DNA from 4 places in the Sphingomonas rhamnosi genome. Region 1 is predicted to be linked to each of the others. Evidence: predicted binding sites of a transcription regulator. Region 1 holds the regulator's gene; each other region holds the start of a gene.
The links. Region 1 encodes LexA, which represses DNA repair genes until DNA is damaged. Its sites were predicted from a motif close to GTTCCNCNCTTGTTCT; they were not measured.

Region 1 (7,259 bases):
TGTACGCCATCGCGGCGATCGTCGGCATCTTGGCGATCAGGCGGTGCGACGCGATGACGCGCTGGGCCGGATCGTGGATGTCGGTCGAGTCGTGGTAGAAGGCGCTGAGCGCGCCGACGACGCCGCACATGATCGCCATCGGATGCGCATCGCGACGGAAGCCCCGGAAGAAGGTCGCGAGCTGCTCGTGCACCATGGTGTGGCGCGTGATCGTGTGCGTGAATGTGTCGAGCTCAGCGGCGCTGGGCAGTTCGCCGTTCAGCAGCAGATAGCAGACTTCCATGAAGTTCGACTGCTCGGCCAGCTCACCGATCGTGTAGCCGCGGTGCAGCAACACGCCTTCATCGCCGTCGATATAGGTGATGTCGGACTTGCAGCTCGCGGTCGAGGTGAAGCCGGGATCGTAGGTGAAGGCGCCGGTCTGCGCATAGAGCTTGCGGATGTCGATCACGTCGGGGCCGACGGTACCGGACATGACCGGAAGGTCGACGTCCTTGCCGTCGACGGCCAGGGTTGCGGTCTCGCTCATGCTGTTATCCTTCCTTGGAATCTTCAGGCCGACGCGCTTTGGTCGGCGATGCGTGCCAGGCTTTCCTCGCGCCCGAGCAGATCGAGCACATCGAAGATGCCCGGCGACGTCTTGCGTCCCGTGAGCGCGGCGCGAAGCGGCTGTGCGACCTGGCCGAGCTTGACGCCCCGCTCCTCGGCCACACGCCGTACCGCGTCTTCGAGCGCCTCCGTATCCCAGTTGTGCACCGCGTCAAGGGCAGCGTGGAGATTGGACAGAAGCACTTTCGCTTCGTCGCTCAAAAGCCCCCGTGCACCGTCATCCATCGCGATCGGACGCACGGAAAACAGGAATCCGGCACCGTCGGCGAGCTCGTTCAGATTCGCCGCGCGGGGCTTCAGGGACGGCATTGCGCGGGTGAGCAGCGCCAGACCGCCGTCCGGAAGCGTATGGCCGAGTCGGTCGGCGACCAATGCCGCCAGACGCGCGTCGTCCGCTTCGCGGATGTAATGACCGTTGAGATTTTCGAGCTTCTTCAGGTCGAACCGCGACGGGCTCTTGCCGACATGTGCCAAATCGAACCATTCGACCGCCTGGGTGCGGCTGATGATCTCGTCGTCGCCATGCCCCCAACCCAGCCGGAGCAGATAATTGTCGAACGCTTCGGGCAGGATGCCCATCTCGTCGCGATACGCCTCGATCCCGACCGCGCCGTGACGCTTCGACAGCTTGGCGCCGTCGGGGCCGTGGATCAGCGGGATGTGCGCGTACACCGGCTCGGGCCAGCCCATCGCGCGGTAGATCGGCAGTTGGCGGAACGCGTTGTTGAGGTGATCGTCGCCGCGGATGACGTGCGTCACGCCCATGTCGTGGTCGTCCACCACCACAGCGAGCATATAGGTCGGCGTGCCGTCCGACCGGAGCAGGATCATGTCGTCGATCTCGGCATTCTGCACCGTGACCGAGCCCTGGACTTGGTCCTGGATCGTCACCGCTCCTTCGAGCGGCGCGCGCAGGCGGACGACGTGCGAACGGTCGGGCGCTTCGCTGGCCGGGCGGTCGCGCCACGGGCTGCGGATGCGCAACGGCTTTTTTGCCGCCTGCGCCTCGGCGCGCATCTCGGCGATCTCGTCGTTGGTCATGTAGCAGCGATAGGCGTGGCCGCTGGCGACCATCTCGTGGGCGACGTGGGCGTGCCGCTCGGCGCGCGCGAACTGCATCACCGCGTCGCCGTCCCAGTCGAGGCCGAGCCAGCGCATGCCGTCCAGGATCGCGTCGATCGCAGGCTGAGTCGAGCGGACGCGATCGGTGTCCTCGATGCGCAGCAGAAACGTGCCGCCGTTCGCCTTGGCATAGAGCCAGTTGAACAGCGCGGTGCGTGCACCGCCGAGATGGAGAAACCCCGTCGGCGACGGGGCGAAACGGGTAACCACGGATGCAGGCGACGCTGCATGCGTTTCAGATGTTGCGCCCAATCGCGGGTGCTCCCAGACTGTAAGAACGATGGCGAATACCGCCGTCGCCGCCCCTAGCATGGCCCTAGTGCGGCGACAAATGGGCGTGCCGCGATGGGCGGCGGAGCGCGGTCGTGCGATCGAGCGCTGGCTGGAGGCGGAGCGCGACCAGCTCGTGCTGTGGCTGCCGGTGGCGCTGGGGGCGGGGATCGCGCTGTGGTTCGTGCTGCCGGACCCGGTGGCGTGGCGGGTGGCGATGCTTGCGCTGGGGGCGGTGGGGCTGGCGGGGCTCGCGGTCGGGCGCGGTGGGCGCGCGGCGCGGGCGGTTGCGGTGGGCGCGCTGACCGCGGCGCTGGGGTTGGCGCTGGTCTGGGCGCGGTCGGACCGGGTTGCGGCGCCGGTGCTCGCGCGGACGATGGTCGCGACGTTCGCGGCCCGCGTCGAACGGGTCGAGCCGCTCGCAGCGCGGGACCTCGTCCGCCTGACGCTGGCGCCGAGCGGATCGGCGACCGATACGCGGGGCGATGCGATCACGCTGCCGCCGCTGCTGCGCGTGAACCTGGCGGAGGCCGATGTGCCGCGCGGGCTCGGTGAGGGTGCGGTCATTCGGTTGCGTGCGCGGTTGATGCCGCCGCCGTTGCCGGCGGTGCCCGGCGCCTATGACTTCGCCCGTGTCGCGTGGTTTGCAGGGATCGGCGCGACGGGTCGCGGGTTCGCTCCCGTCACGGTAACGACCGCCGCGGAGAAGGGCTCGGGGCTACGCGGTCGGTTGTCGACGCATATCACCGACAGGCTCGACGGCAGCGCGGGCGGGATCGCTGCGGCGCTCGCGACCGGCGACGTCGGCGCGATCGGCGAAGACGATTCGGAAGCGATGCGGCGCGCGGGGTTGGCGCATCTGCTGTCGGTCAGCGGGCTGCACATCACCGCGGCGGTGGCGGCGACAATGCTGGTCGTGATGCGGCTGCTCGCGCTTAGCCCTTGGCTGGCGCTGCGTGTTCGCTTGCCGCTGGTGGCCGCGGTGGCGGGCGCTGCTGCGGCGATCGGCTATACGCTGCTCACCGGCAGCCAGGTGCCGACGATCCGCAGTTGTGTGGCGGCGTTGCTGGTGCTGCTTGCGCTGGCGATTGGTCGCGAGGCGGTGACGTTGCGTGCGCTGGCGGCGGGCGCGGTGATTGTGCTGGTCGCGTTGCCAGAGGCACTGGCGGGGCCGAGCTTCCAGCTGTCGTTTGCGGCGATCGCGGCGATCGTCGCGCTGCACGAGCATCCGCGGATCAAGGCGGTGTTCGGACCGCATGAGGAGGGGGCCGTACGCCGGTTGATGCGCGGCGTGGCGTCGCTGTTGCTGACCGGGATCGTCGTCGAGGCCGCGCTGATGCCGATCGCGGTGTATCATTTCCACAAGGCCGGGCTGTACGGAGCGGCCGCGAATATCGTGGCGATCCCGCTGACCACCTTTGTCGTGATGCCGCTCGAGGCGCTGGCGTTGGTGCTGGACGCGGCAGGACTTGGTGCACCGGTGTGGTGGCTGGTGCAGCACACGCTTGACCTCCTGCTGTGGATTGCTCGGACGGTCGCGGCGGCGCCGGGAGCGGTGCGGGCACTGCCGGCGATGCCGGAGGGAGCCTATGCGGCGATGATCGGCGGGGGGCTGTGGATCGCGTTGTGGCGGACCAAGTGGCGGCGGCTCGGCGTGCTGCCGGTGCTGTTCGGGGCGAGCTGGGCGTTAGCCACGCCGGCGCCTGACCTGCTGGTGACCGGGGATGGACGGCATGTCGCGGTGCGGACTGCCGCGGGTCTGGCGCTGTTGCGGGACCGGGCGGGGGATTATGTTCGTGATACGCTCGCCGAGAATGGTGGGCTGGACGGCGAGCCGTTGCTGTTGGCGGACCAGCCCGATGCGCGGTGCAGTCGGGATTTGTGCATGACCGACATCCCGGCGGGGGGACGGCGGTGGCGGATCCTGGCGACACGGAGCGTATATCTGGTGCCGTCGGCCGAGTTGATCGCAGCGTGTCGGGGGGCGGATATCGTTGTCAGCGAACGCGCCTTGCCGAGGCGGTGTTCGCCGCGGTGGTTGCGGCTGGACCGGGGGATGCTGCGGCGGACGGGTGGGGTGGCGGTGACGTTGGGCACGGGTCGGGTGACGACGGTTTTGGAGGCCGGAGATCGGCACCCGTGGCGGGATGTGTCGCCGGCGGTGCCGTCGGTACTCCGAACTCCCGCTTTGGCGGGAGAACCGGGCACTCGCCGCCATCTTCAATCGTAGCGGCGGAGGATGCCCGACAATTTGCCCTGTACGCGGACCTGCGCGGGCGAATAGCGTTGTGGGTCGTAGGCGCGGTTGGCGGGGTCGAGGCGGACCATCGCGCCTTCGCGGCGGAAATATTTCAGCGTGGCCTCGCTCTCTTCGATCAGCGCGACGACGATCTCGCCGTCGCGGGCGGTCTCGGTACGGCGGATCAACGCATAGTCGCCGTCGAGGATGCCCGCTTCGACCATCGAATCCCCGGAGACTTCGAGCGCATAATGTTCGCCGGAACCGAGCAACGCGGCGGGGACGGCTAGCATGGACGAGCCCTCGAACGCCTCGATCGGCACACCGGCGGCGATGCGACCGTGGAGCGGGATCTCGATGACGTCGTTGGCCGGTTGCGGCGCGGACTTGATGTTCGCGGGGGCGGGGGGTGCACTTTCCACCACCTTCTTTTCCGCGCGCTCAGGCATGCGCAGCACTTCCAGCGCGCGGGCGCGGTTGGGGAGGCGACGGATGAAGTTGCGTTCCTCCAGTGCACTGATCAGCCGGTGGACGCCCGACTTGGACTTGAGGTCGAGCGCGTCCTTCATCTCCTCGAACGACGGCGACACGCCGGTATCCTCGAGGCGATCGTTGATGAAGCAGACGAGCTCGTGCTGTTTACGCGTGAGCATGGCAATCCTCCGTCCGGAACAGACAAGGAACTTCTACGGAACAAAGTTAACGGCGTCAAGCGATCACTAGGATTTCCGCCGAGTCGCCCGCGACGGCGGCGGGGGCGTTGCCGGGGCGGACAATCAGGCAGGTCGACCGCGCAAGCGTGAGCAGCATCGAGCTGTCCTGGATCGTCGAGGCATAGGCGCGGCCGTCGCGGAGCTCGGCGCGCAGATAGTCGGTGCGCGCGTTGTTGGCGGGGATATCCTCGCCGAGTAGCGCGTGGGTAGTCTGCGGCAAGGGATCGCGGGCGCCGGCCATGTGCGCGACGACCGGGCGGACGAACAGCGTCGCGGTGACGAACGCCGAGACCGGGTTGCCGGGCAGGCTAAGTACGGTCGCATCGCCGAGCCGGCCTGCCATCATCGGCTTGCCCGGGCGCAACGCGATCCGCCAGAAATCGATCGTGCCGCCGGCGGCCTCGATCGCCGGGCGGACGAGATCGTGGTCGCCGACCGACGCGCCCCCGGTGGTGACGAGCAGGTCGCACGCGGCGCCGGCGAACGCGTCGCGCAGCGCCTCCAGCCGATCGGGCAGGATGCCGAGATCGACAATGTCGACGGGCAGGTCGGCGAGCATCGCGGCGAGCATGATGCCGTTGGATTCGGGCAGCGCGGTGGCGTCGGTGGTCGATCCGGGCGGCACGAGTTCGTCGCCGGTCGCGGCGACGGCGACGCGGACGCGGCGGTTGACGCACAGCGTGCCGTGGCCACCGGTCGCGGCGACCGCGATGCGGGCGGGGGTCAGGCGGTCACCCTTGGCGATCAAACGGTCGCCTGTGGTGAAGTCGAGGCCCTTGCGGCGGGTGTTGCGGCCGTGGCGTGGTGGGCCTTCGCCGGACAGGGCCAGCGCTGCGCCGTCGCGCGCGGCCTCCTCCTGGATCAGCACGGTGTCGGTGCCCGCGGGCATCGCGGCACCGGTGAAGATGCGGACCGCCTCGCCGGCCTGCGCCGCGCCGTCGAACGGGCGGCCGGCGGCGCTTTCGCCGATCACCGTCCAGGGGCCGGGCATGTCGGCGAAGCGGATCGCATAGCCGTCCATCGCGGAGAGATCGACAGCCGGCTGGGTCCGGACGGCGAGGATGTCCTCTGCGGCCCAGCGGCCAGCGGCGTCGCGCAACGGAACGGCTTCGGCGCCGACCCGAGTCGCGATCGCGAACAGGCGCGATTGGGCTTCGGCGACGGGGAGGAGGGCGGTCATTTGGGGTCTGTTCCGGCGCGAATGTTGTCAATGTTGAGGCGGTAGACGGTTTTTGCGGGCCGAATGTTGAGACCGTCGCTGCGCGTGCGGGGATTTTCCGCGCGAATGTTGAGAGCGCGTGGGGCGGATCGGGTTCGGGGAAGGGCGGCGCAGCACGTCATACCGTCAGGGCTGACATATTCGGACCGTGTAGGACAGCGCGGAGTACGGGCATGATTGAACATTCGTCATCCCGGACTTGATCCGGGGTCCAGGGTTGCGGACGGTCGCGCTTGTGGCCATGGATCCTGACTTTCGTCACGATGACGGGGTGGGGGGCGCCTTTCAGGTAGCACTTCCCCGGCGAAGGCCGGGGCTCAGTTGGGCAACGGCGGTGACGAAGGGCGGCGCTCCGTTACTACAGCCTTCCCAACTGGGCACCGGCCTTCGCCGGGGAACGGTTGTGGACCCTCAGGCGGTCCAGTCGCCCGATTTGCCGCCGCGTTTGGAGAGGAGGCGGATGTCGCTGAGGATCATGCCCTTATCGATCGCCTTGGCCATGTCGTAGATCGTCAGCAGCGTGACCGAGACCGCGGTCAGGGCTTCCATCTCGACGCCGGTCTTGCCGTCGGTGGCGGTGGTCGCGGTGGCGGTGACGCCGGTGTCGTCGACCGCGAGCGCGATGTCGACCGAGGTGAGCGGCAGCGGGTGGCACAGCGGGATCAGGTCGCTGGTGCGTTTGGCGGCCATGATGCCGGCGACGCGCGCAACGGCGAGCACGTCGCCCTTCTTGGCGGTGCCGGTCGCGATCGCAGCCGCCGCCTCGGGCGACATGGTGATGCGGCCGCTGGCAACGCCGATACGAGTCGTGACCGCCTTTCCGCCGACATCGACCATCCGCGCGGCGCCCTCGGCATCGATATGCGTGAGGCCGGTCATCCGACGATCGCGCGGGTGGCGGCTTCGATATCGTCTTGCCGCATCAACGCTTCGCCAATGAGGAAGCAATGGACGCCCTTTTCGGCGAGCGCATCGAGATCGGCCCGCGTCGTCAGGCCGCTCTCGGCGACGAAGGTGCAGTCCTTCGGCGCAAGCGCGACGAGGTCGAAGGTCCGACGGAAATCGACCGAAAAGTCGCGAAGGTCGC
Region 2 (7,259 bases), 170 kb from region 1:
TGCCGGAAGCGCAGCCACGGCAGCAGGATTCGCGGCAGCGGGGAGGGGGGCGGGCGGGGCGAGCCAGTCGCGCGGAAGATCGTCGACCAGCGTGTCGACGCCGGCGTCGTGCCACCATTCGAGCGTGCTGGCGGCGAGCGCGTGCCACCCTATATGCTGGTCTGCCCCCATGGGGCACCTATGCTGTGCGGTTGACGTGGCGGTCAACTCGCGCAATCGCCTTATTGGACAATATGGTGCTGGCTCGCGCCCGAACGAACGGTGTGCCGCCCGCGTCCCGGGAGACGATGATGAGTGACCGTGAATCGATGCCGTATGACGTGGTGATCGTCGGGGCTGGCCCGGCGGGCCTGTCGGCAGCGATCCGGCTGAAACAGGTGGCGGCCGAGAGGGACGCAGAGATTTCAGTCTGCGTGCTGGAAAAGGGCTCCGAGGTCGGCGCGCACATCCTGTCGGGTGCGGTGATCGACCCGAAGAGCCTCGACGAGCTGCTGCCCGACTGGCGCGACGATGGCTGCCCGCTGGCCGAGGTACCGGTGACCGAGAACCATCATTGGGTGCTGAGCAAGTCGGGCAAGACCAATGTCCCGCACTTCCTGACACCGTCGTTCATGCACAACAAGGGCACGTACACAGGCAGCCTCGGCAATCTGTGCCGCTGGCTCGCGAGCAAGGCCGACGAACTCGGCGTCGAGATATTCCCGGGCTTCGCGGCCGCCGAAATACTGTTCAACGACGACGGCTCGGTGAAGGGCGTCGCGACCGGCGACATGGGCGTCGCGCGCGACGGCACGCACAAGGCCGACTATACGCCGGGGCTCGAACTGCACGCCAAATACACGTTCCTCAGCGAAGGCGTGCGCGGGCATCTGACCAAGGAACTGATCCGCACCTTTGACCTGGCCAAGGACAGCGATCCGCAGGTTTACGGCCTGGGCGTGAAGGAATTGTGGGATATCGACCCCGCGCTGCATTCGCCCGGCCGGGTGATCCATACGCAGGGCTGGCCGCTCAGCGAGACCGACGGATCGAATGGCGGCGGTTGGATCTATCACCAGGCGAACGGACAGGTGTCGATCGGGTTCGTGACGTGGCTGAGCTACACCAACCCCTATTTGTCGCCGTTCCAGGAGATGCAGCGCTGGAAGACGCACCCGCAGGTCGCCGCGCTGCTGAAGGGCGCCAAGCGGGTGTCGTACGGCGCGCGCGCGATCTCCGACGGCGGGCTGCAGTCGATCCCGAAGCTGGTGATGCCGGGCGCGGCGCTGATCGGCGACAGCGCGGGCTTCCTCAACGTGCCGCGGATCAAGGGCACGCATACCGCGATGAAGTCGGGGATGATGGCCGCCGAAGCCGCGGTCGACGCGATCCTGTCGCAGCGCCAGCATGACGAGCTGGCGGCCTATCCGGCGGCGTTCGACGCTAGCTGGGTCAAGAAGGAGCTGTCGGTCGTCCGCAACGTCGCGCCGTTGGTCAAGAAGTTCGGCGACATGCTGGGCTCGGCATTGTCTGGGATCACGATGTGGCTCGAGCATTGGGGCATCAAGATGCCGTTCACGCTGCATCATCACCCCGATCACGAAAGCCTGTGGCGCAAGGACTTGGTCAAGCCGATCGTCTATCCCAAGCCCGACGGCGTGCTGACCTTCGACCGGCTGTCGTCGGTGTTCGTGTCGAACACCAACCATGAGGAGGACCAGCCGGTCCACCTGACGCTCAAGGACCCGAAGGTGCCGGTCGAATACGACCTGCCGATGTACGACGAGCCGGCGCAGCGTTATTGCCCGGCGGGGGTGTACGAGATCGTCGGCGAGGATGTCGGCGACCCGAAGTTCGTGATCAACGCGCAGAACTGCGTCCACTGCAAAACCTGCGACATCAAGGACCCGACGCAGAACATCAACTGGGTCGTGCCCGAGGGCGGCGGCGGCCCGAACTATCCGAATATGTAAGGCGGCCAGGGGGAACGATGTCACGCGCGCGGCGCGCAACGAACGAGTTCCCCGGCGAAGGCCGGGGCCCAGGTGAGAAAGTCAGAGTAATGGAGGGCCGCACTTCGCCCCGAACGTCGCCGGACTGGGCCCCGGCCTTCGCCGGGGATCGGTTTGGCACAACCGGAAAGCGGGCGGTTAGGCGTCTGACGTTGTACCGATCGCTCCTGATTCTCGCGATGACGCTCACCCCCACCGCCGCATTCGCCGATACCGGCGACCTCTCGGCCTATGTCAAAGCCCGCGCTGCCGAGGCGGACGGCGCGGTGGAAATAGCGTCAAGCAACTACGCCCGCGCGCTCGCCGACGCCCCCGACAGCCCCGTGATCGCGATCCGGGCTTACCGCGAAGCGCTGCAAGCGGGCGACATCGCGCTGACGACGCGTGCGGCCGCGGTGCTCGATGCCGCCGGCGTTGCGCCCGCGGACGCTGCATTGTTACCGTTGGCGCAGGCGGCGCGGCGCGGCGACATCAAGGCGATGGAGGCGGCGACCGCCAGGTTGGCCACGGGCCCGCTTGCGATGCTTGTCCCCGCGCTGTCGGCCTGGACCGCGTTCGCACGCGACGGCGATCCCGCGGCGCCGAAGACCGACGCCGGCGACCCGGTCGCGCGCCGGTTCGCGAGCGAAACCCACGCGCTGCTGCTGATCGCCGCGGGCCGGACCGACGAAGGCATCGTCGCGCTGACGACCGAGCCGCGCATGCCGACCGACCTGCGCGTCGCCGCCGCACAACTGTTGTTCGGCCGGGGCAAGGACGACAGCGCCCGGACGCTGCTGGCGGGCCGCGACCCGACCTTCGTCGCGTTGCGCGAGGGCGCCTCCGCCAAGCCGACGCTCGGCTTCGGCGTGTCGCGGCTGCTGTCGGAACTCGCAAGCGACCTGGCAAGCGGTTCGCCGACGCCCTTGTCGATTGTGCTGACGCAGGCCGCCTTGCTCGCCGACCCCGATTATGACCGGGCGCGCGTGCTGCTGGGCGATGCGTTGGGGAAGGGCGGCGCACCGGACCGGGCGCTCGCGGTGCTCGACGGGGTGGGGGCCAAGAGCCCGTTCGCCAGCGCCGCCGCGGCGGAGCGCATCATCGTGCTCACCGGCGCCGATCGCGACGCCGAGGCGTTGGCGGTCGCCGCCGCGCGGGCCGGCCGCGCCGAGGCGAACGCCTATGACTGGCAGCGCTATGCCGACTTGCTGGTGACCGCCGACCGCGCCGCCGACGCAGTGCCCTATTACCGCCGCGTGATCGACACCGGCGAGCAGGGTGATGGCTGGGCGGCCTGGCTGCAATATGGCGGCGCGCTCGATCAGGCGGGGCGCTGGCCCGAGGCGCGCGAGGCGCTCGAAAAGGCGGTCGCGCGTGCGCCGCGACAGGCGTTGGCGCTCAATTATCTGGGCTTCGCGCGGGTCGAACATGGTGAGGATATCGCGGGGGCGACGCGGATGCTCGCGCGCGCGGCGGCGCTCGACCCCGACAACGCGTCGATCGTCGATTCGCTCGGCTGGGCCTATCATCTGAGCGGCAATACGCCGCGCGCGCTGCCGCTGCTCGAACGCGCTGCGGCCGCCGAGCCGACCAACACCGAGATCGGCGAACATCTCGGCGACGTCTATTGGACGCTCGGCCGTCGTTACGAGGCGCGCTACGCGTGGCGCGCGGCACAGGTGACCGCCGCGGGCGACGATGCGCCGCGGCTGGCGAAGAAGCTGGCGGGTGGCCTTGCCGCGGGGGCACGGCGATGATCGTCGAGACCGCGCCCGCGAAGATCAACCTCGCGCTCCACGTGCGGCGCCGACGGGCAGATGGCTATCACGACATCGAGACGCTGTTCGCGTTCGCGCGGGATGGCGATGTGGTGTCGGTCGAACCTGCAGAGTACGATCGATTCGTGATCACCGGGCCGTTTGCCGCCGGGCTGGAGGCAGAAGGCGACAATCTCGTCACGCGCGCTGCGTCCAAGTTCGTCGCGGCGTTCGGCTTCGCTGGCGGGCACGCGATCACACTCGACAAGCGCCTGCCGATTGCGTCGGGGATCGGCGGCGGATCGGCCGATGCCGCGGCGACGTTGCGCGCGCTTGCGCGGCTGCACGCGATCCCGCTCGACGATCCGCGCCTGCATGCGATCGCGGCCGAGCTCGGCGCGGACGTTCCCGCTTGCCTGGACGGCCGCACCACGATCGGCACCGGCAAGGGCGATGCGCTGGTACCGATCGCGGGGCTGCCGGGAACGCCCTTGCTGCTCGTGAACCCCGGCGTTGGCGTATCGACCGCAGCGGTTTTCCGCGCCTGGGACGGTACCGATCGTGGTGGCATCGCCGAGGGTGACCTACTCGAACGCGCCCGCGCGGGGCGCAACGACCTCGAAATGCCCGCGCTGGCGCTCGCGCCGGTGATCGGCGCGGTCCGCACACTGCTCGACGCCGCGCCGGGCGCGATCCTGTCGCGCATGTCGGGCTCGGGCGCGACCTGTTTCGCGCTGTTCGATGACGCCGGACGCGGCGGCGATGCCGCCGCCGCGGCGCGGTCGCGCGGCTGGTGGTGTCTCGAAACGGAACTCGCCTGAGCGGCCAGGGCTTGAACCCGACGCGCGCATCTGGTTTTTGGTACAGTCGGGATCGCGCAGTCACCCGCTCGCGCGTCCCGCGTTCCCAAGACGCTCCCGACGGAAGGGGCGGCCGCATTCCGGCCGCCCCTTTTTCTGGTCCAAAACCGATGTTCCGCTCTTGTTCCTGTAGAACAAACGCGGTACACAGGCTGGGACGCGTTGAACGGATCGCGCGCTTGGTCTAGCGAAGGAGCTTCCCGATGGCCGCAAGTCTGAAAGTGATCGATACCGGTATGGCAACAGCCACCACAGACCGCCAGAAGGCGCTCGACGCCGCGCTGGCCCAGATCGACCGCGCGTTCGGCAAGGGTTCGGCAATGCGCCTGGGCTCCAAGGAAACGATGCAGGTAGAGGTGATCTCGACCGGCTCGCTCGGCCTCGACATCGCGCTCGGCGTCGGCGGTCTGCCGCGTGGCCGCGTGATCGAGATTTATGGGCCGGAAAGCTCGGGCAAGACCACGCTCGCGCTTCACGTCATCGCCGAGGCGCAGAAGGGCGGCGGCACCGCCGCGTTCGTCGACGCCGAGCATGCGCTCGACCCGGTCTATGCCAAGAAGCTGGGCGTCAACATCGACGAGCTGATCGTCTCGCAGCCCGACACCGGCGAACAGGCGCTCGAGATCGTCGACACGCTCGTTCGCTCGAACGCGATCGACGTGCTGGTGGTCGATTCGGTCGCGGCTTTGGTGCCGCGCGCCGAAATCGAGGGTGAGATGGGCGACAGCCATGTCGGCCTGCAGGCGCGCCTGATGTCGCAATCGTTGCGCAAGCTGACCGGCTCGATCAGCCGCTCGCGCTGCATGGTGATCTTCATCAACCAGCTGCGCATGAAGATCGGCGTGATGTACGGCAACCCCGAGACGACGACGGGCGGCAACGCGCTGAAATTCTACGCCAGCGTCCGGCTCGACATCCGCCGCACCGGTGCGATCAAGACCGGCGAAGAGGTGACGGGCAACCAGACTCGCGTGAAGGTCGTCAAGAACAAGGTTGCCCCGCCGTTCAAGCAGGTCGAATTCGATATCATGTACGGGCAGGGCGTCTCGAAGCTCGGCGAGATCCTCGATCTCGGCGTCAAGGCCGGTATAGTCGAGAAGTCGGGCGCGTGGTTCAGCTATGACAGCGTCCGCCTGGGCCAGGGTCGCGAAAATTCGAAGACCTTCCTCAAGGACAACCCCGACATGGCCGACCGCCTCGAAAAGGCGATCCGCGCGCGCACCGACAAGGTCGCCGAGGAGATGATGGCCGGCCCGGAAGCCGACGACGACATCTGAGCCGCGGCCGCGATGAAAATGGAAGAGGGCCTGCCGGCGACGGCGGGCCCTTTTTCGTTGGGGCCCTGGCAGTCAGTCGGCGCTGACCGGTTCCCCTTACGTGGTCTGCGGCGTCCGTTTTGCGCGCCGCACCCGCGGTTCGGCGACCATGTCGGCGGCCGCCTTGATCTCTTTACGGAGTTCGTCGCGCTTTTCGTGGATCGAGGCGATCACCGGGCCCATCGCGACGCCCAGATCGACCAGCACCGCTTCCGACAATTGCAGCGAACTCTCCAGCGTCTCGGGGACCGCGTCGGTCGCGCCCGCGCGGTAGAGCTCGGCGGCGTGCGCGGTGTCGCGTGCGCGCGCGATGATCGGCAGGTCGGGGACCAGCGCGCGCACCGTGCGGGTCAGCCGGACCGTCAGCACCGGATCGTCCATCGTCAGGATCAGCGCCTTTGCGGTCTGCAGCTTCAACCGGTCGACAAGTTCCGCGCGCGCGACATCGCCGAACAGCACCGGATAGCCATGGCGCCGCGCCGCGGTGACGGAATCGATATCCGCCTCGACCGCGACATAGCGCTGACCGTGGACCGCCAGCATGTCGGCGACCATCCGCCCGACGCGGCCGAACCCGATCACGACGGTGCCGGGGCCTTCGGCGGTGATCTCGATATCGCCGGGGTCGTCGCTCGATCGGCTTTCGATCCGGCGCGACACCACGGTGCCGAGCTTGGCGAGCAGCGGCGTGATTGTCAGCCCGATCGCGGTCACGGTTTGCCAGAAGGTCGCGGTCGACGGCAGGATCAGCTGCGCCTGGGCAGCGGTTGCGAGCACGATCAGCGTCGTCTCCGACGGGCTGCCCATCAGCAGTCCGGTCTCCGCCGCGACGCCGCGCCGCGCCTGCGCCACGCGCAGGAACAGGAACGTGACCACCGCCTTGATTGCGACCACGCCGACCACCGCGGCGAGCAGCGCCGGCCAGTTCTGCACGATCAGCCGCAGGTCCAGGCTCATGCCGACAGTGATCAGGAACACGCCGAGCGCGAGCCCCTTGAACGGCGCGGTGATCACCTCGACCTCGCTGTGATAGTCGGTCTCGGCGATCAGCAGCCCCGCGAGCAGCGCGCCGACGATCGGCGAGAGGCCGGCAGCTGTGGTCGCGACGCTGGCGACGATGACGACGAGTAACGACGCGGCAAGGAAGAGTTCGGGACTCTTGGTCCGCGCGGCTTGGCCGAACAGCCGCGGGAGCACGAGCCGCCCGGCGACATACATCGCGACGACGGTCGCCCCGCCGAGCAACGCCACGCCGGCGATGTTGGTCCAGCCGTCGCCGCTGGCAGTCGGGGCGAGCGCCCCGAGGACGAAGATGATCGGCACCAGCGCGAGATCCTCGAACAACAGCATCGCGAA
Region 3 (7,259 bases), on a different contig from region 1:
CCAGCTTACAAGGTCCCAGCCCCGGCGAGCCAAGTCCTTCAGAAAACCCCTTGTGACAGCGGCGCTACTGCCCGGCGCCAAAGTATCCGCAGCCGCCTCCGCCCAGTGCTTGAAGTCGGCCGCTTTCGGCCTCTCGCCCTCTTCGATCACCGCAGTTGCCGATATTGCCCTCGACAGTGCAACCAGAACCTCCCTGCACTGAAGACCTACAGTCTGATAATCTTCAACCTCTTCAGCCTCGTCCAACGTATCGGATATCTGCTCCATTTTCCGGAATACCACCGTCATGTCAGCTTCTTCTTGGCCAAGCTGCGGCCGATCGCGCGCCGCCACTCGAGCCATCAAACCGATATGAAATGACAATGTGTAGTCAAGGCTTGGAAAGCTGCTCTGCGAGTACAGGTTCGTCGGACTGGTAACCACCCACCATCTACTCTTGTCGGTATGAACGTCCCAAACGTCGTATCGCGACATCAATACAAATTCGGTTTTGACAAGTTCAGCATGCACGACCGTTTCTTCGCCGTGACACTGCCCCTCGACATACTCCGTGATATCGCGGGCTTCATGCGGAGCCTGCGATAACACCAGATGCGAAATCGCCTCAATCGTTAGCGGCGGGGGAACAACGCAGTCATCTTCAGCGGGAACCCGGTTTTCCATTCCTCTACTCCGCCCCCTCGACCACCCGCTTCTCCAGCAACGGCGCAAGGTACTTCCCCGTAAAACTCCCCTTCGCCTTCGCCACCTTCTCCGGCACGCCTTCCGCGACGATCTCGCCGCCCTTGACGCCGCCTTCGGGGCCCAGGTCGATGATCCAGTCGGCGGTCTTGATGACGTCGAGATTGTGCTCGATCACCACCACCGTGTTGCCCTGTTCGACCAGCGCGTGGAGGACTTCGAGGAGTTTGCGGACGTCCTCGAAATGCAGGCCGGTGGTGGGTTCGTCGAGAATGTAGAGCGTGTTGCCGGTGGCGCGGCGGGACAATTCCTTCGAGAGTTTCACGCGCTGCGCCTCGCCGCCGGACAGCGTCGTCGCCTGCTGACCGACCTTGACGTAGCCGAGGCCGACCTCGACCAGCATCGCCATGCGGTCGCGGATCGGGGGGACCGCCTTGAAGAACTCGGCGGCGTCCTCGACCGTCATGTCGAGCACGTCGGCGATGCTGTGGCCCTTGAACTTCACCTCGAGCGTCTCGCGGTTGTAGCGCGCACCGTGGCAGACGTCGCAGGTCACATAGACGTCGGGGAGGAAGTGCATCTCGATCTTGAGCACGCCGTCGCCCTGGCACGCCTCGCAGCGGCCGCCCTTGACGTTGAAGCTGAAGCGGCCGGGCTTGTAGCCGCGCGCCTGCGCCTCCGGGAGCCCCGCGAACCAGTCGCGGATCTGCGTGAAGCTGCCGGTATAGGTGGCCGGGTTGCTGCGCGGGGTGCGGCCAATCGGCGACTGGTCGATGTCGATGACCTTGTCGAGATATTGGAGCCCGGTGATCTTGTCGTGCTTGCCGGCCTGGATGCGCGCGCCGTTGAGCTCGCGCGCGGCGGACGCGTAGAGCGTGTCGATGGTGAAGCTCGACTTGCCGCTGCCCGAGACGCCGGTGATGCAGGTGAAGGTGCCGAGCGGGATCGACGCGGTGACGCCGCGCAAATTGTTGGCGGTGGCGTTGTGGACGGTGAGCTTCTTGCCGTTGCCTTTGCGCCGCGTCGCGGGGACGGGAACGCTGCGCTTTCCCGTCAGATAGTCGGCGGTGATGCTGGTCTTGGACTTGAGCAGCTGCTTGAGCGTGCCCTGGGCGACGACCTCGCCGCCGCGGACGCCGGCGCCGGGGCCCATGTCGATGACATAGTCGGCGGTGCGGATCGCGTCCTCGTCATGCTCGACGACGAGCACGGTGTTGCCGAGGTCGCGCAGGCGGCGCAGCGTCTTCAGCAGCATGTCGTTGTCGCGCTGGTGCAGGCCGATGCTGGGCTCGTCGAGGACGTAGAGCACGCCCGACAGGCCCGAGCCGATCTGCGACGCGAGGCGGATGCGCTGCGATTCGCCGCCGGACAATGTTCCAGAGGTGCGGTCGAGGTTGAGATAGTCGAGGCCGACATTGTTGAGGAAGCCGAGGCGCTCGACGATCTCTTTCAGGATGCGTTCGGCGATCGCGTTCTGCTGGTCGCCCAGATGGCCGGGGATGTCGGTGAAGAATTGCAGCGCGTCGACCACGGACAGGTGCGTGGCGTAGGCGATGTCCTTCATGCCGATCTTGACCGCGAGCGCCTCGGGCTTGAGGCGGGCGCCGGCGCAGACTTCGCACTTGGCGGCGGACTGGTATTTGTTGAGCTCCTCGCGCATCCACGCGCTCTCGGTCTGGAGCAGGCGGCGGTTGAGGTTGCCGATCACGCCCTCGAACGGCTTGACGACGTCGTACTTCTTCTTGCCGTCGATGAAGGTGAGCGTGACGGGCTTTCCTCGCGAGCCGTGGAGGATGAGGCTCTGGATCTCGGGCGGCAGTTCGCCCCAGGGGGTCTCGAGGCTGAAGGCGAATTCGCGCGCGAGGGAGCCGAGGACCTGCATGTAATAGGGGCTGGGCGGGTTGGATTTCGCCCAGGGCATCACCGCGCCCTTCTTGATGCTGAGGCCGTGATTGGGGACGACGAGGTCCTCGTCGAACAGCTGCTTCTCGCCGAGGCCGTCGCAGGCCGGGCAGGCCCCTTGCGGCGCGTTGAACGAGAAGAGGCGCGGTTCGATCTCGCTGATCGTGAAGCCGCTGACCGGGCAAGCGAACTTTTCCGAGAAGACGATTCGGCCGTCGGGGGCGTTGTTGCCGAGGATTTCGGACTTCGGCGTGTGCGGCTCGACCGGGTCGGCGGGGTCGATGTACGCCAGGCCCTCGGCGAGCTTCAGCGCGGTCTCGAAGCTCTCGGCGAGACGCGTGCCGATGTCGCCGCCGACGACGAGGCGGTCGACCACGACTTCGATGTCATGCTTGTACTTCTTGTCGAGTGCGGGGGCTTCGTCGATCTCGTGGATCGTGCCGTCGATGCGGACGCGGGTGAAGCCGGCCTTCTGCCACTCCTGCATCTCCTTGCGATACTCGCCCTTGCGGCCGCGGACGACGGGGGCGAGGAGGTAGAGGCGCGTGCCTTCGGGGAGCGCCATGACGCGGTCGACCATCTGGCTGACGGTCTGCGCGGCGATCGGGAGGCCGGTGGTCGGGCTGTACGGCGTGCCGACGCGCGCCCAGAGCAGGCGCATGTAGTCGTAGATCTCGGTCACGGTCGCGACGGTCGAGCGCGGGTTGCGCGAGGTCGTCTTCTGCTCGATCGAGATCGCGGGGCTCAGGCCCTCGATATGGTCGACATCGGGCTTCTGCATCAGTTCGAGGAACTGGCGGGCATAGGCCGAGAGGCTCTCGACGTAGCGGCGCTGGCCTTCGGCATAGATGGTGTCGAAGGCGAGGCTCGACTTGCCGCTGCCCGACAGCCCGGTGATCACCGTCAGCGTGTCGCGGGGGATGTCGATGTCGACGTCCTTGAGATTGTGCTCGCGCGCGCCGCGGACGGAAATGTGAGTCAGCATATGTCGAGTTCTACTTCTGTTCTTTGCCGGATGCCAGTGGTGGAAATAGGAACGCACGGCGGCGCCCGCCAGCACCCGCGGATTGAAAAGCGGGGTGCGTGTATTATCTCGGTCGTACACAGCGACATGAGGACATGATGGCAAAAGCGAAGACGGGCGCGAAGAAGGCAGACGGCGCAAAGCCCAAGGTGAAGATCCCCAAGGAGTTCGCCGGGTTCAAGGTGCCCAAGGAGCTGCGCAAGAAGGGCGAGGCCTTGATCGAGCGCGCGAATACGCCCGAAGGTCGCCAGGCCATCGCGTCGGGGCTGGCGATGGTCGGCGGGCTGGTCGCAGCGAATGCAGCGCGCAAACAGGGCGAGGCGGCGAAGGCGGCCGAGGTGAAGCCCGATGCCGCGAAGCCGGATGCGGCGAAACCCGATGCCCGCGCGCCGGGCGCGCCCGGGATCAACCCGCAACAGATGGCGGACCAGATCGGCGCGGCGGCGGACCTGCTGATCGGGCGGATTTTCGCAAAGCGCTAGCGTCGTTGCCCGTCCCTGCGCGGGCGGAGTCGGGAGAAGACGCCGACTCTGAATGATCTTTGCAAAATGCATCCGTCACGCGGGGGCGACGTATGTTGCAGGCTATCGCGCTTTGGTGAGCCTGCATGGAATTTGACAAGGAGACGCAACAGCTTCGTCGCGTTCGTGAGCTGATCGACGAGGCGCTGGGCTCGGCCGACGCCGAAGCCAATGCCGTCGTCGCCGCGCGGCTGCGCGACGTCATCGCCTATCTCGACGAAAGGCTCGCGGCGAACTGAGCACCGGGTTCGCCGCGCATCCGCCAGGTTCAGGCCCGATGTTACCCGCGCATGTTGATGTCTTGGATTTGGGTATGGCGGCGATCAGCCCTGAACGCGCCGGAAATTCCTTAGGAACGCTGCGAGGCACGGCGGATCTGCGCGCGCGACACTGCCGCGGTCTCCTGGGGGGTCTGGACGCAACGCCCCCTGCCCCCAGCACGACCGTCACTAGGTTCACTTTGAACCCATCGTCGCTTGCAGGGGGCGCAATGCCGGTCAGGTTCAGCGCAGTCTAGGGGGGATGGCGCATGGATCTGGCGACGAAGCTGATCGAACTGGAAAAGCGTACGGCGCAGCACCGCGAATTGTTGCTGACCGAGGAAGCCGCCAAAACGGCGCTCGTGATGCCGTTTCTGCAGGCATTGGGATATGATGTCTTCAACCCTGCGGAAGTGGTGCCCGAATTCACCGCCGACGTGGGGATCAAGAAGGGCGAGAAGGTCGATTATGCACTGTGCATCGATGGGAAAGTCAGCATCCTGATCGAGTGCAAGCCCTCGACGATCGACCTGGACCTGAAACATGCATCGCAGCTCTATCGGTATTTCTCGACCACCGAGGCGCGCGTGGCGGTACTGACCAACGGTGTCGTCTATCAATTCTATTCGGATATCGAACAGCCCAACAAGATGGACGACAAGCCGTTCTTCGTCTTTTCGATGGATGCGATGCGGCGGACCGATCCGACGACGCTCGAACGCTTCTCGAAAGGCGAATTCAGCATCGATGCGATCGTGGCAGAGGCGGGGCGCCTGAAACTGCAATCGCAGGTGCGGATCGAACTTGAACGCGAGTTCGCCAATCCGTCCGACGAGTTCGTTCGGATGATGGCGGCCAAGGTGCAGAACGGTCGCATGACGGCATCGGTCAAGGAACAGTTCCAACCGGTTCTGGCGGCATCGATCGCGGGCCTGATCCGCGACCGCGTCAACGACCGGCTGACCTCTGCCCTGAACGTCGCCAACCCCTCTCCGGTCGACATCGACGAAGGCGCGTCGGACGACATGTCGCAGGGCGACGGGATCATCACGACCGAGGACGAGATCGGCGGGTTCCGGATCGTCCAGGCGATCGCCGCGCGGCATGTCGACCCCAAGCGCATCGTGATCCGCGATTCGAAATCCTATTGCGCGATCCTGCTCGACGACAACAACCGCAAGTCGATCGCGCGGCTGCACTTCAACAGCCCGACGACGCGCTATGTCGGGACGTTTGCAGGCAAGGCGGAGACGCGGCACGGCGTCGGCGCACTGACCGATATTTACAAGCTGGAGCCCGAGATCGTCGCGCGGCTGACCGAGCTGGAGGATCCCAAGCGCGCGGTAGAGTGAGCGGCACGCCAGTGAGGCGGCATGCATTGGCTGCAAGGGGCGTGATGCCGGTCGCCGATCGCAGACGATGCCGTTCCCGCCGCGGCACCGGTTGCGCGTGATGATCGGGCATGCTTGCGATATCGCACGCCCGGCTATCGACCGGTGACGGGGCCCGGCGGTGGCGGGGCGAAGGCGTAGGGGGCGACGACGGCGCCAGGCGATCCGGCGGTGACCGCGCGGTACAAGGTCGCGCCGGCAGGGCTGTAGGCCAGCATATCGGTGGCCAGGATCGACAGCGCGACGATCCCGGCGCCCCAGAGCGATGCCGGATGGATTCGGCCCGTGCGGCGCCGGTCGGCGATGATCCCCGCCAGCGGAAACAGCAGGATGCACGCCGACGTCACCTCGAACGCCCAGGGGACGAGCAGCGGCATCGGCAGCAGCCGGCCGAATGCGGGCCCCACCAGCACCGCCATGCCGCAATAGTGCAGCCGGCGATGCCAGGCGGTTTGCCGGCGCAACGCGACCGCGGTCCAGGCGAGCCCGGCAAAGGTCAGCACCGACAGCGGATTGAGCACGAGAAACTGCGCGGGCGGGAAGAAGAACGGTGCGTGCCCCCGGCGCACCATCAGCACGGTGACGGCGATGCCCAACACCACCATCGGCGCGATCCACACCGTGCCCAGCCAGCCGAGCCGACGATGCAGGGCCCGATTGGCGGTCGCCGCAAACGTCGCCTGCGCGACGTAGATCGTCACCCATCCCATGAAGACCAGCGCGTGGAGATGAACGATCAACGGTGCGCCGAAACTCGAGCGGCCCATCGCCAACTGCACCGAAAAGCCGAGAAAGATGATTCCCGCCATCAGCAGCGATGTCATCACGAAATACCGGTCGTCGGCGGACCCCGATTGCTGGCGCGGTGCTAGCGTGGCCATGTCATCCCCCCAGAGACATACAACAGGGGGATAGTATCATCGCCGGCAGATCACGACAACATGGTCGTCAATACTACCAGACGCTGAATCATTGCGTGTAGAACGAACGACTTGCTTTCTACGGGATCGAAAAGGCGCACCGAACGACGGGCGCACGGCGCGCCGCGAAACGGCCGGTGTGCCCGCGACGCCGCGCATCGGCTGGTCCGTGAGAGCATGGCGGGCCCCGCGACCATCGGTTTGAAATACCCATCATTTGTCGGGCAGGCGCATCCATCGCCGCGTGGTCACGTATCTTGCAGACTATTGCGGTTGGGAGAGCCTGCATGGAGATCGGCAAGGACGTACAGCAGCTTCGCCGGATGCGCGCGTTGATCGAGGAAGCGCTGTTGGTCGCCGACCTTAACGACGACGTGCTGATTGCCGCCAAGCTGCGCGACGTGATCGCGTATCTGGACGAGACGTTGACGCACCCCTGATCGGGCATCCCGGCCGAGCATTGGCGCGCCAGGCTATGTCCGGCGGGTGTATTCGGGCGGACTGAGCTGGCGGCGCGCCTGCCCGGCCTAGCGCGGAGGGCAGCCGCCCGATCCGGTCTG
Region 4 (7,259 bases), on a different contig from region 1:
GGTGCTCCGTCAACAGGGTCGCGATTGGCACCTTCGGGATCGCCTCGATACGCTCGGCTTCGAGGAAGGCCGGCGTCTCGACCAGCTTCAGCCGCACCCACAGCCCCAGCGCCACCAGCACCGCGCTGAGCAGGAACGGGATCCGCCACCCCCAGGCCAGGAACTGCGCCTCGTCGAGCACAAGCCCGATGAGCAGGAACAGCCCGTTCGCGGCCAGGAAGCCGACCGGCGCACCCAACGGTGGAAACATCCCCCAGGTGTTGCGGCGATGCGGCGGCGCATTCTCGACCGCGAGCAGCGCCGCCCCGCCCCATTCGCCACCCAGCCCAAGCCCCTGCCCGAGCCGCATCAGGCACAGCAGCGCCGGCGCGATCCACCCGGCCTGCGCATAGGTCGGCAGGAACGCGATCCCGACGGTCGATCCGCCCATCAGCACCAGGCTGGCGACCAAAGTCGATTTGCGCCCCACCCGGTCGCCGAAATGCCCGAACACCACCGCGCCGACCGGCCGCGCGACGAAGGCGAGCCCGAACGTCGCGTACGACAGCAACAGCTGCGCGCCCGCCGACTGACCGGAAAAGAACAGCGGCCCGAACACCAGCGCCGCAGCGGTCGCGTAAATGTAGAAATCGTAGAACTCGACCGCAGTGCCGACCAGGCTGGCGGCAAGGATGCGGCGATGCGACCGGAGCGTGCTCATGACACTGCCATCGAGCCATCGCGCGCTCTGGTCAACCGTGCGGACGAGGGCAAAGCTCGGCGCGGATACGTCGACGGCTCATCCGCTCGGCATCACTCCGGGACGCCACGCTCCTCCAGCTCCTCTTCGGCGGCTTCGCCCCCTCGGCGCAGCGCCTCCAGTTCGTCGATCGACTTGCCCTCGATCCCTGCCACCGCGTTGCGCGCGCCCTGCATCGCATAGACCAGCTCGTCCATCTTCAGGTGCAGGGCCTGCTCGCTGCGGCGCTGCCCGTTGAGCACCATCTGCGTCAACGTGATCGACGCCACCGACAGGATCAGCGTCAACAGGTTTTCGCCAGCGGCACCTGCGCGGACGAACCACCCGGCGCAGAACACGGCGACCAGCACGATCGCGATCGGCGTCCCTGCCAGATCCGCCGTACGGCCGGCAACCCGGCTTCCGGCCTCGTTGATCTGCTTCAGCATACTGGCCTCGTCCTTCAAACGTTCGGTGCCCAACCACGGCTCGGTCTTGAGATGCCAGGCGCATCCGTCCTTCCCCGGGCGGACGGCAACGTGCGGTAAACCCAACGAAAAAGGCCCCCACCGCGAGGTGGAGGCCTTCATCGCTCAGCGGATGTAACCGCTTACTTCTTCACGCCCACGACGGGCACGTCGACGGTTTCGGTCTCGGTCTTGACCTTGGGCACTTCGACTTCAGTCTTCTTGGTGCCGACGACGACTTCCTTCGAGTCCATGTCGACCTTGGGCAGCTCGCCGCCCTTGACCGAAACCTGCGGCAGCGCACCGTCCTTCTTGACGTCTGCGCTCCAGAACCCGGTCGCGAACAGCACGCCGACGATCAGCGCGATGACAACCAGAATGATCGCGATCGTCGAGCCTGCGCCGCGGCGCTTGACGACGACGGTGTCCGTGGTGCGATAATCCGACATGATACTACTCCCTGTTATAACGGTTCAGTAACGACGTCGCGAACCGGTTGTTCCGTAAAAATCGTCGGGGCTCAATATCCTAGTGCGCCCGCGATGCCGAGCAGTGCCCAGTACAGCAAGCCCGACAACAGCATCGCGACCGGCAGCGTCATCACCCAGGCCAGCACCATGTTGCGGATCGTCCGGCGCTGCAGCCCGGCGCCGTTGGCGACGCTCGCGCCGGCGACACCCGACGACAGGATGTGCGTGGTCGATACCGGCAGGCCATAGCGATCCGCCAGCAGGATCGTCGCCGCCGCCATCAGTTCGGCCGACGCGCCCATGCCATAGGTCAGATGCGTCTTGCCGATGCGCTCGCCGACGGTGACGACGATCCGCTTCCATCCGACCATCGTGCCCAGTCCCAGCGCCAGCGCGACCGTCACCTTGACCCACAGCGGGATGTAGCGCGTGCCGCGTTCGAGCTGCGAGCCATAGCTCTTGAGCACGGTCATTTCCTGCGCGGTAAACCGGCTTTGCGCGCCCTTGTCGACGGCGACCAGCTTGGTGGTGTCGAGCACCAGATACATGTCGTTGCGCAGGTTCGGCGTCGCCGCCGCCGGCACCTTGCCCAGCGAACCATAGCCCGCGATCCGGCTCGCGACGTCGTTCGACAGCGCGGCGAGCCCGCCATAGACCGCCGGATCGTCCGCGCGCTTGGTGGTCAGCGCCTGCGTAACGACGGCGCGCGCGGCGGGCAGATCGGCCGTCGCGCCGTTGGCATGCGCGGCATAGGCGCTCGACGCCGCGCGCGCGGCCTGCACGAATGCCGGCGTCGCGCTCTCGGGCACGGTACGATTGAGCGCATAGGCGGTCGGCGCGCAGCCGATCAGGATCAACATGATCAGCCCCATGCCCTTCTGCCCGTCGTTGCTGCCATGCGCGAAGCTGACTGCGGTGCAGGTCGCGATCAGGAGCGCACGGATCCCCTTGGGCGGCGGCGCAGCGTTCTTGGGCGCCTCGTACAGCGTCTTGTCGCGCACGAACCGCTTCATCACCAGCAGCAGGAGCAACGCGCCGCCGAACCCGATCAGCGGGCTGAACGCGAGTGCCGACAGCACTTTCCATACCTGTGCCATGTCGACGCCCGAGGTGCCGCCGGTGCCGCCATGCAAGATCTGGTTGGCGAGCCCGACGCCCAGGATCGAGCCGATCAGCGCATGGCTCGACGAATTGGGCAGACCCACGAACCAGGTGGCCAGGTTCCACAGGATCGCCGCCAGCAGCAGCGCGAAGATCATCGCGAACCCGCCCGCGCTGCCGACGTGCAGGATCAGATCGACCGGCAGCAGCGTGATGATCGAATAGGCGACCGCGCCCGACGAGAGCACCACGCCGAGGAAATTGAAGAACCCCGACCACACCACCGCGACCGGCGCGGGCAACGAATGCGTGTAGATCACCGTCGCGACCGCGTTGGCGGTGTCGTGGAAGCCGTTGACGAATTCGAACCCCAGCGCGATCAGCAGCGCGAGCGCTAGGAACGCAAACGCGCCGAGCGCCAGGCTCTCGCCGACCTGCGCGGTGTCGACGAACACGCTGAACCCGGCATAGCCGAGCCCGCCGAGCAGGACGGCGAGGAATATCCAGCGGCTCGACGGGTGGAGGGCGTGGTCCAGGCGCGGACCAACGGGGACATGCGCGTGCTCGGGCGGCGGCGCGGTCGATTCACCGAGCGGTGTAAAGGTGGTTGCCATGACCCGCCCGCTTTCGTCCGCGCAGGTGACGATTTTATGACAGGGCGCCACTCAAGGACCCAGCCGTTTCGCCGCGGCACCCGAGAACGGGGACCTACGCAAGCGCTTGTCTTCCCCTCGTCATCCCAGCGAAGGCGGGGATCTCCTCGGGCAGAAGCGTCGCGCCAGCCGCAGGAGATCCCGACCTTCGCGGGGGTGACGGATACCGGGCGCTCTTGGACAGCCGCTCCCGTCACATCCCCGGATATCGCTCGAACACCGGCAGCAGGTCGATGCTCTTCATCCAGGCCAACCGCTCAGCAACCTGGATGTGCGCGTCGGGCGCGACCGCTTCCACGTCGTCGAGCGTGCACGACTGGATATCGATGATCCCCGGCAGCATTTCCGCATTGGTATAGAACAGCCCGGTCCCGCACCGCCCGCAAAACTGCCGCCGCCCGCTCGCCGACGATTCATACGTCGTCGGATTTCCGGTCACGCTCACCTGGTCCGCCTTGAAGGCGATCCACCCGACCATCGGCGCGCCCGCACTCCCGCGGCAGTCCGAGCAATGGCACAGCGCATGATGCTGGGGTTGCCCCTCCGCTTCGTACCGCACCGCACCGCAATGACACCCGCCCGTCAACCCGTCGCTCATCGAATCGCCTCCCATTGTTTCCCGTTTTGTTCCACAACTTCGGTGGGTCTGCAAGGCTTCCGTGCTTGCCCCAACCGTCGCCGTTCCCTACCTGTTCACCGGTGAACCAGCTCGCCCAGACCGCCCAAGCCGACCCGCCCTATCTCCGCGGCCTCAACCCGCCGCAGCGCGAGGCGGTGCTGACCACCGACGGCCCGGTGCTGATCATCGCCGGCGCCGGCACCGGCAAGACCGCCGCGCTCACGGCGCGGCTCGCGCACCTGATCTTCACGCGAAAGGCGTGGCCGAGCGAGATTCTCTCGGTCACCTTCACCAACAAGGCGGCGCGCGAGATGCGCGAGCGGGTCGGCCGGCTGGTCGGCGACGCGGTCGAGGGGATGCCGTGGCTCGGCACCTTCCACGCGATCGCCGCCAAGATGCTGCGCCGCCATGCCGAGCTCGTCGGGTTGCAATCGAACTTCACGATCCTCGACACCGACGACCAGCTGCGGCTGCTGAAACAGCTGATCCTGGCCGCCGATATCGACGAGAAGCGTTTCCCGGCGCGCTCGCTCGCCGGGCTGATCGACCAGTGGAAGAACAAGGGCCTCGTCCCCGCCGACATCGATGCCGGTGAGAGCGAACGCTACGCCAACGGCCGCGGCGGCGAGCTCTACCAGCAATACCAGGCCCGCCTGATCGCGCTCAACGCGTGCGATTTCGGCGACCTGCTGCTCCACATGCTCGTCATCCTGAAGCGCCACCGCGACGTGCTCGAACAGTATCAGACGCGCTTCAAATACATCATGGTCGACGAGTATCAGGACACCAACTCGTCCCAATATCTCTGGCTCCGCCTGCTCGCACAGGAGCGCAAGAACATCGCCTGCGTCGGCGACGACGACCAGTCGATCTATTCCTGGCGCGGCGCGCAGGTCGAGAACATTCTGAAGTTCGAGAAGGATTTCCCGGGCGCGAAGATCATACGCCTCGAACAGAATTACCGCAGCACGCCGCATATCCTCGGCGCCGCCTCTGGCGTGATCGCCAACAATGGCGGCCGCCTTGGCAAGCAGCTCTGGACCGAGCGCGACGTCGGCGAGAAGGTGAAAGTCATCGGCGTCTGGGACGGCCCCGAGGAAGCGCGCCGTGTCGGCGACGAGATCGACCTCGTCCGTCGCTCCGGCAAGACGCTCGACGAGGTCGCGATCTTGGTCCGCGCGCAGCATCAGACCCGCGAGTTCGAGGATCGCTTCATCGCGATCGGCATGCCGTACAAGATCGTCGGCGGCTTCCGCTTCTACGAACGTGCCGAAATCCGCGATGCGCTCGCCTATCTCCGCGTCGTCAACCAGCCGGCCGACGACCTCGCCTTCGAACGCATCGTCAACGTGCCGAAACGCGGATTGGGCGACAAGGCGGTCGCGCGCATCCACCAGCTCGCCCGCGCCACCGGCGTCCCGCTCACCACCGCCGCTGCCCGCATCCTCGACACCGACGAACTGACCGGCGCCGCGAAGAAGTCGCTGGGCCGCCTCGTCGGCGACATCGCGCGCTGGCGCGACATGGCGACCAGCCTGCCCCACGCCGAACTCGCGCGGCAGTTGCTCGACGAGAGCGGCTACACCGCGATGTACCAGGCCGAGAAATCGGTCGAGGCCACCGGCCGGCTGGAGAACCTCAGCGAACTGGTCCGCGCGATGGAGGAATATGACTCGCTCGGCGCGTTCCTCGAACACGTGTCGCTGGTCATGGACAATGAAGGCGGCGCGCAGGACCCGCAGGTCACGATCATGACCATCCACGCCGCGAAGGGCCTCGAATACGACACCGTCTTCCTGGTCGGTTGGGAAGAAGGCCTGTTCCCGTCGCAGCGCTCGCTCGACGAAGGCGGCGTCAAGAGCCTTGAGGAAGAGCGCCGCCTGGCGTACGTCGCGATCACCCGCGCGCGGCGCCTGGCGGTGATCATCCACGCCGCCAACCGCCGCATCTACGGCCAGTGGAATTCCTCGATCCCCAGCCGCTTCGTCGGCGAACTTCCGGCCGAGCATATCGAGGCGGAGACGACCATGTCGGGCGGCGCAAGCCTATGGCAGGCCAATTGGTCCGAAAAGGCCGACCCCTTCGCCGACGTCGCCCGCGGCACCGGCCGCGGCCCCGGCTGGCAGCGCGCGGCGAGCCCCGGCAGCAGCTTCTCGGCCGGCCCCTCCCGCGTCGTCGAGAGCCGCGCCAGCGCGGTCAGCCTCGGCAACAAGGGCCGCGACGATCTCAGCGTCGGCATGCGCGTGTTCCACCAGAAATTCGGCTATGGCGCGATCCTGGTGATCGAGGGCAACAAGCTCGAGATCGATTTCGAAAATGCCGGGCAAAAACGCGTGATGGACAGCTTCGTTACGTTGGGGTGAGCGGACGAGATTGCCGCCGGACCGAACCTGTACAGCAGCCGACAATGCCGTTCAGGAACGATGTCTGTTCGCCGCCGTACAAGGCCGGCATCCCCGATCGTCGGGACCGAAAGGAACGCACATGAAGTTCACCCAGCTGATCGCCGCCGGCCTTGCCGTCGCCACCCTCAGCATCGGCGTCGCCGCCCCCGCCGAGGCGCAGCGCTATGATCGCGGCTATAGTCAGGATCACCGCGGCAACGACCACCACGATCGTCGCGATGACCGCCGCTTCCGTGGCCGCGGCTATGACCGGCATCATGGCTACAGCCAGCGCTGCCGCACCGAATGGCGCCATCATCGCCGCGTGCAGATCTGCCGCTGACGAAACCTGCGGGCGGTGGCATAATGCCGCCGCCCGTATCTGATGTGAAAGGACCGAGAATGCGTCTGCCCGTCACCCTGTCGCTGATCGCCGCGACCTGCCTCGCCGCCGCCGCGCCCGCCGTCGCGCAAAGTTCCGCCGACGATGCGCGCTTCGCGCAGGCGCAGAGCCGATTCGACCGCGAATACCAGCTCTACCGCCAGGAAGCCGATCGCTACCGCTCAGCACGCAGCGGCTATCAGAACCAGAGCGGCCCCTACCGCCAGGCGCCGGACGCACGCTACGACAACCAGAATTATGCCGATGAGCGCGACGAGGGCAATTACGACCCCGCCCGCGATTACCGGGTCGGCCCGAATTACCGCGAGCGCGTGCTGAGCAACGACGACCGCGTCTATGCCGGCCAGGATGGCAAATATTACTGCAAGCGCGGTGACGGTACCACCGGTCTCATCGTCGGCGCGGCGGGTGGCGGCATCCTCGGCAACGTCATCGACGGCGGCC

Region 2: recA (recombinase RecA) is a predicted target of LexA. The motif match lies at 4,700-4,715, and genes of this name have one in related genera.
Region 3: uvrA (excinuclease ABC subunit UvrA) is a predicted target of LexA. The motif match lies at 3,576-3,591, and genes of this name have one in related genera.
Region 4: U1701_RS06785 (ATP-dependent helicase) is a predicted target of LexA. The motif match lies at 4,090-4,105, and genes of this name have one in related genera.

What each region holds. Positions count from the first base shown of each region.
Region 1 is NZ_JAXOJJ010000006.1:56,172-63,430, forward strand. It holds gene U1701_RS13580 (citrate synthase) at 1-529, opposite strand, end outside; gene gltX (glutamate--tRNA ligase) at 553-1,983, opposite strand; gene U1701_RS13590 (ComEC/Rec2 family competence protein) at 2,042-4,231, shown strand; gene lexA (transcriptional repressor LexA) at 4,222-4,893, opposite strand; gene U1701_RS13600 (molybdopterin molybdotransferase MoeA) at 4,949-6,133, opposite strand; gene moaC (cyclic pyranopterin monophosphate synthase MoaC) at 6,584-7,051, opposite strand; gene trpC (indole-3-glycerol phosphate synthase TrpC) at 7,048-7,259, opposite strand, start outside.
Region 2 is NZ_JAXOJJ010000006.1:221,292-228,550, forward strand. It holds gene U1701_RS14385 (uracil-DNA glycosylase) at 1-171, opposite strand, end outside; gene U1701_RS14390 (electron transfer flavoprotein-ubiquinone oxidoreductase) at 291-1,952, shown strand; gene U1701_RS14395 (tetratricopeptide repeat protein) at 2,144-3,727, shown strand; gene U1701_RS14400 (4-(cytidine 5'-diphospho)-2-C-methyl-D-erythritol kinase) at 3,724-4,548, shown strand; gene recA (recombinase RecA) at 4,791-5,864, shown strand; gene U1701_RS14410 (cation:proton antiporter domain-containing protein) at 5,961-7,259, opposite strand, start outside.
Region 3 is NZ_JAXOJJ010000001.1:78,699-85,957, forward strand. It holds gene U1701_RS00425 (hypothetical protein) at 1-663, opposite strand, end outside; gene uvrA (excinuclease ABC subunit UvrA) at 668-3,568, opposite strand; gene U1701_RS00435 (hypothetical protein) at 3,706-4,089, shown strand; gene U1701_RS00440 (hypothetical protein) at 4,215-4,367, shown strand; gene U1701_RS00445 (type I restriction endonuclease) at 4,658-5,740, shown strand; gene U1701_RS00450 (hypothetical protein) at 5,875-6,660, opposite strand; gene U1701_RS00455 (hypothetical protein) at 6,987-7,139, shown strand.
Region 4 is NZ_JAXOJJ010000002.1:374,781-382,039, forward strand. It holds gene U1701_RS06760 (MFS transporter) at 1-700, opposite strand, end outside; gene U1701_RS06765 (low affinity iron permease family protein) at 793-1,167, opposite strand; gene U1701_RS06770 (hypothetical protein) at 1,329-1,634, opposite strand; gene U1701_RS06775 (inorganic phosphate transporter) at 1,706-3,370, opposite strand; gene U1701_RS06780 (GFA family protein) at 3,603-4,007, opposite strand; gene U1701_RS06785 (ATP-dependent helicase) at 4,109-6,391, shown strand; gene U1701_RS06790 (hypothetical protein) at 6,513-6,755, shown strand; gene U1701_RS06795 (glycine zipper 2TM domain-containing protein) at 6,815-7,259, shown strand, end outside.